DNA from 2 places in the Bacillus sp. GW821-FHT11D08 genome. Region 1 is predicted to be linked to the other one. Evidence: riboswitches for the same ligand, from Rfam matches in the RefSeq annotation. Region 1 holds a riboswitch; the other holds the start of a gene.

What was found. A riboswitch is a leader RNA that binds a small molecule or an ion and turns the genes downstream of it on or off. The one in region 1 is predicted to bind thiamine pyrophosphate.
Region 2: it holds a riboswitch for thiamine pyrophosphate, as region 1 does, so the genes downstream of both, tenA (thiaminase II) here and AC1RRX_RS17390 (TIR domain-containing protein) in region 1, are expected to answer to the same signal.

Annotation. Positions count from the first base shown of each region.
Region 1 is NZ_JBXARS010000009.1:154,608-157,748, forward strand. It holds gene AC1RRX_RS17380 (Cfr family 23S rRNA (adenine(2503)-C(8))-methyltransferase) at 1-716, shown strand, start outside; gene AC1RRX_RS17385 (YdeH family membrane protein) at 826-1,206, shown strand; TPP riboswitch at 1,294-1,397, shown strand; gene AC1RRX_RS17390 (TIR domain-containing protein) at 1,475-1,939, shown strand; gene AC1RRX_RS17395 (thymidylate synthase) at 1,936-2,946, shown strand; gene AC1RRX_RS17400 (class I SAM-dependent methyltransferase) at 2,943-3,141, shown strand, end outside.
Region 2 is NZ_JBXARS010000002.1:214,997-218,137, reverse strand. It holds gene thiO (glycine oxidase ThiO) at 1-414, opposite strand, end outside; gene tenI (thiazole tautomerase TenI) at 398-1,015, opposite strand; gene tenA (thiaminase II) at 993-1,700, opposite strand; TPP riboswitch at 1,789-1,897, opposite strand; gene AC1RRX_RS04665 (monovalent cation:proton antiporter family protein) at 1,951-3,141, opposite strand, start outside.

The sequences.
Region 1 (3,141 bases):
TTGGCTGTAAATTTTGTGCAACAGGAGATATTGGTTTAAAACGCAATTTAACGTCAGATGAAATGACTGACCAAATTTTGTACTTTCACTTAAAAGGACATTCAATTGACAGTATTTCTTTTATGGGAATGGGAGAAGCATTAGCGAATGTACAAGTTTTTGATGCTTTACATGTGCTTACAAATCCGAAGTTGTTTGCTTTAAGCCCTCGCAGGTTATCTATTTCGACCATAGGTATTATTCCGGGCATTAAAAAAATCACTCAGGATTATCCGCAGGTCAACCTGACGTTTTCATTACATTCTCCTTTTAATGAACAGCGAAGCAAGTTAATGCCGATTAATGAACGCTACCCGTTATTGGAGGTAATGGACACATTAGATGAGCATATACGTGTGACCTCAAGAAAAGTTTATATTGCTTATATTATGCTGCCGGGAGTTAATGATTCTATTGATCATGCGAATGAAGTAGTAAATCTTTTAAGAAGCAGATATAAGAGAGGGAACTTGTTCCATGTAAACATCATTAGATATAACCCGACTGTTAGTTCACCTATGAGATTTGAAGAAGTAAATGAGAAACAAGTTGTAAACTTCTATAAAAAATTAAAGTCAGCAGGAATTAACGTGACCGTCAGAAGTCAATTTGGCATTGATATAGATGCTGCTTGCGGACAATTATATGGAAATTATCAAAAAAATAAGAACCAATAAATCAGGTGCAGAACTCGGTTTGACTTCATATTATTTCATTTGATAACATAAAATGGTTATTGTGATTGAAAAAAAGATACCCGTTTTTATAAAAAAAGGAGTCATAACGTTGCTGAAAAGGTTTTTTCTTGTTTTTCTTACACTGATAATGTCTATATTTGCTGTATTCGCGGCTGCTGAAGAGTCTCCCGGCGATCGTGTCATTTCTTTTGACGAGCCTATGATTTTATTGATCTCACTCGGAATCATCTTATGTTTGTTCATTCCTCCATTCGTCATGTCCTTTTTTGGCAGTTTGGTTGTGAGAATCATATCCGGAGTCTATCAATGTTTTATCGTCCTCACGTTTGCGGGGCTCATTCCGATTGGATTTCTGATCCCCAATGGCTTTTTGACAATTCTTGCTGCCGTACTGGGGACTTTGGTCAGTTCAGCGAGTGTTGCCGTGACCTTATTCGTTGGCAGGAAAAAAGAGGCCGGAAGGTTTTAAAACTAGTGGGTAAGCTGCAATATTGAAGGGAAAGTCATTGTTTGACTATTTATATGGAATAGCATAGAATTAAAGTAAATATTTATAAAAAGTCACTAGGGGAGCTTTAATAGCTGAGAAGAGACAATACGTCCTGACCCTTTGAACCTGATTTGGTTAATACCAGCGTAGGGAAGTGAAAAATTAGAGAGATTCTTTATCTTATCTATATTTAAGCCACTTTCCATAGAGGAAAGTGGCTTTATTTATTTTGAAAGGGTGATATGAAGTGGCGACTAAAAAAGTTTTTCTGGCAGGGCCTTTTAAAAGTTTAGTAGATGAGAAAACTGGATTGATGAGTGCGTATGAGAGGGGAAAGCTGGAATCATTAATTTCCTTTTTTGAGAATGAAGGATGGCTGGTTCATAATGCTCACAAGCGGGAAGGGTGGGGGAAAGATTTCATGACACCCCTTCAATGCACTAAAATTGATTTTGATGAAATAAGTACTTGCGACCTTTTTGCAGCATTTCCCGGATCACCCGCTTCTCCTGGAACACATATAGAAATTGGATGGGCTTCCGCCTTGAAAAAAAAGATCGTGCTATTTCTAGAAAAGGACAAGGATTATGCTTTCTTAATTCAAGGGTTACATGCAGTGGCGGATGTTGAGTACATCAGCTATAAAGATACAGATGATTTATTAGAGAACATTAAAAATACCTTTGCAGCATATAAGGCGGAATCTCAATGAGAAAGAGAACTTTTCATGAAGCATATACGGAAACGCTGTATGACATCTATCACAACCCTGAATTTTTCAATTCACCGCGCGGACAAAAAAGCAGAGAACAATTGAACTACCATCTGACTCTGGAAAATCCAATAGAACGTGTCACTTATTTATCCTCAAGAAAAACCAATATCGTGTTTAATTTTGCTGAAGTGCTATGGTATTTATCGGGGAGTAACGACTTAGATTTTATCAGTTATTACAATAAAAAAATGCCTTCATACTCAATGAATAAAAAAACATTAACAGGCACTGCGTACGGGCCTAAAATATTCGAATTCGGAAATGCAAAACTAAATCAATGGAATAGAATAAAAAATCTTTTGACACAAGAAGATATTGATTCAAAAAGGGCATTTATTCAAATATTCGATGCTTCGGAACTCTTCGTTTTAGAAAATATAGATGTTTCCTGCACAATCGGTTTGCAGTTTTTTGTGAGGGAAGGCGAATTATACATGTCTTCTGTCATGCGTGCAAATGATGCTTTTCGCGGGATGATCAGTGATCTTTTCTCATTTACCTTCATGCAGGAATTAATGGCCAGAGAACTGCGTGTAGAAGTCGGAGAATATTTTCATAATGCGGGATCAATCCATATTTATGATTTAGATCATGAATGGGCGAAAACGGTGCTTGAAGAAGCTGAAAATCACCATGATATTCCGGAATTTGAATTTCCGAAAATGCCTGAGGGAAATAACTGGCCGTCCATTGAAACAGTCTTAAAGTACGAAGAATTACTTAGGAAAGATCAAATTTCTATGACTAAAAACGATATTGAAATGCTTGATTTACCTGATTACTGGAAACAGATTCTTTTCCTTTTCAGTATATACCAGCATATTGCATATAAACGGGATATGGATCATTTTCTATTTCAAAGTTTACTTCCTATATATCAATTTTTCGTCAGGAATAAGTGGTTTCATTATTTCTCAACTGAGCAAAAGGAGGAAATTCAATGAAAACTTCATGGAAAGAAGACAGTGTTGCTGGTAAATTCGATGCTTATAACGACGTTTTAGAACAAACGTTAGGTTTTGAGTTTGTTTTTCGTACTTTTGATAAAGCGGAGATTAAAAAGGTGCTCGATTTCGGATGCGGTCCAGGAAAGGTAGCTTATAGGCTGGCTGACAGAATAGGCTGCAATGTGATCGCAG
Region 2 (3,141 bases), on a different contig from region 1:
GCCTAGAATGTCTTTTGAAGCGTAAGGCTCTTTTTCAAGGGCATCTTCCGCTGAAAGCCAGGTGACGGAAGGTAGATCATCCATCTTCCGCAGACGGGCGATATCTTCTTCGGTATACGCCAGTTTAAGCATTCCGCCGTTATGGCGCCTGATGTCAATGCCGCAAGCTTCCTCAAGCTCTTGCCCCGCCGCTTCATACAGCCTTTGACTGTGCATGGCAAAATCAAAAAACGCATCCCGGTTTTCACATTCCGCATGAGCGCCCAGCATTCCCGCGGCAGCGCTTGTCGTTTTTCGGCCGACTTCTCCGGCTTCAAACAAGACAACGTTTTGCTGCGTCTTCGCCAGCTCATAAGAAATGGCGCACCCGATAATTCCGCCGCCGATCACCGCCGTATCATAGTGCTTCTTCATAATCGGCCTCCCTTACCGCGCGTGCATACCGTTTTGCCGCCTCCTCAGGATTTTCAGCTGAGAAAATGCCTGACATGACGGCAATTCCGTCCGGCTTCGCCTGCTTTGTGTGTCCGATCGTCTGCAGTGTCATTCCGCCGATTGCGATAACGGGGATGGAAAGCGTGCGTTTGATCTCTGAAAGCAGGCTGATGCCTCTTGCTTCAAGTCCTTGTTTACATTCGGTTTCAAATACATGGCCGAACACCACATAATCCGCATCTTCCTTTTCAGCTTGGATGGCTTCTTTCAGCGAATGAACCGAACGTCCGATATGAAGATGGGGAAATCTGCTTCGCACCTGCTTTACGGAAAAGCTGCGGGACGGAAGCTGAACACGGTGTATGTTGGCAAATAGCGCGATATCCGCCCTGTCATTGATGATCAATTTGTCCTTATCCGCACCGCCCTTTTTCAAAAGGGACAAAAGCTGCATGATTTCTCCCGCTGTTTTATCCCGCTCACGGATATGGATAAAGCTTACTTCGCGCTGAATCGAAAGAATATCCTCGGCCAGCTCGGCAACGGATTTGCGATTATCAGTTACCGCGTGCAGCTCCAAAAGATTCCACCTCTTTTCCGCCCTTCTCGGACCAGCCTTCTTTTTGATAGGCCATTCCCCAAAATTGATATTCATAATAGCTTGAAATCACAAAATTCTCTTTCATTTTCGCGCGGATGTCCTCTGTGCTGTTTTCAGCAATCTCGTCAAAACGGCTGATCTGTTCTTCGACTTGCTGTCTGAACCAGTCTCCGCCGTATGTACCGATCCATTTTTCATAAATCGGATGCTCCGGTTTGCACTCCTTTAAGTGTTCGCCGACTTCATAATATAGCCAATAACAGGGCAGAAGCGCAGCTAATATTTCTCCAAAATTGCCGCTCATCACCGATCTGTACATATGAGACGTATAAGAATAGGCGGTCGGTGCCGGTTTAAATGCCGCACGCTCTTCTTCCGTAATCCCTAAAAGCTCCGTAAACTCGCGGTGCAGCGCCATTTCCGCTTCATATGTCCCTTGAGCGTGGCCCGCCATCCTGCCCGTCGTAAACAAGTCTTCGGCATATGCGGCGCCGAACGCCTGAACTTTTGCAAAATGCGTCAAATAGTAGGAATCTTGCAGCACGTAATAGCTGAAACGGTCTATCGGCAGGCTTCCGTCACCGATTCCCGTTACAAACGGATGAACAAAACTTCCGTCCCACCATTCGGCAGCCGCCTGTCTGCATTCTTCAGAAAATGTCATTATGTCTTCCCCCCTGATAAAATAAAAAAAACCACCTTCCCGCATCGGAAAAGTGGTTTGGAATTTAAATGGATAAAAGGAACCCCCAAAAAATACCGCTCCACTTCCCTACGCAGGTCTGAACCTGTTCAAGTTATGAGGGTCTAAAAGTCTCACTTTTATCTCAGCCCTTATGAAGGACACCCCTAGTGGTCATACGATTATTGATTTATTTGTTATGCCTTCTATATTATCACGAATTGCAATTTGGTCAAGCTTCAAGGATTTTTCTCAGTTCCGACACGTAGTTGCGCGAGCCCGTGACGATGAGACGGTCTCCTGTTTTCAGCCGCGTGTCTCCGTGCGGAACGATGCTGTCCACACCTCTGAAAATCCGGACGAAAATCACATCGCCCATCAGCGGAAATTCTCGCAGAATGATGCCGTTATACGCCGGGTTTTCCAGATTGATCTGATATAACGAAGACTCCTCATTCGTCAGGAGGCTCATCACGCCCGGCGCCTCAATTAATGCGCGCAAGAGCGTCTTTGTAGACAGAAGGATAGAAAAAATACTGATGCCCTCTTCTTTCAGTTTTGTTTCATGCTCAACCGAGCCGACGCTTGCGATGATACGCTCAGTCCCTTTCTCTTTCGCTATTAAGGCGATTTCAGCGTTCACATCTTCATTTCCCGTCGCCACGACAAGAATATCCGTTTTGAAAATACCGTGCGACTCAAGCGTTCCGGGCTCGTAATCAGAAATCGTGTCAACCGAAAAAACGGATTCCGCAAGCGTTTCCCCGGCATTTTCCTGATACACATGGACGACCCGTACTTCATATTCCTCATCGGGCAATTCCAGCGTAACCGGAAGCGTCATCTGGTTGGCGCCGATAAATGTAATGCGCTTTTTTTCCTGCGGCGCACTTTGCCGTTTGTATAATTTCTTAAAGCCGATCGGCGTGATGATGCTGGCAATAACCGCAACTAAAGTCAGCGCGCCGGACATATTGGCGCTGATAATGTGGAGCCTTTCTCCGATCGTAGCCGCCGCGATAACAAGCGACAGCGTGGACGTCAGCAAAAAGCCCGAAGCAAACACGGTTCTTTTGTCATACCATTTCTTTAAATAAAACACCGGGAACATTTTGCTGATAAACAGCGCAAGCAGAAGCAGCGGAATCATCGTTAATGTTTTCGGATCTTGGAAAAGCGTCCAAATGTCCAATTTCACCCCGACCATGACGAAAAAGATCGGAATTAAAAACCCGTAGCCGAAGGAATCAAGCTGTTCCACCATTTCTTTATTCGGAGACAGAAGCGATACCAGAACGCCTGCCAAAAACGCGCCGAGAATATTTTCCGCCCCGAGAGATTCCGATAAAGCGACAAGCACGATAATCAGTGTGAAAATGGCTCTCGTGCCGATCTGCACGGTGCCTTTAGACATCGACTGCAC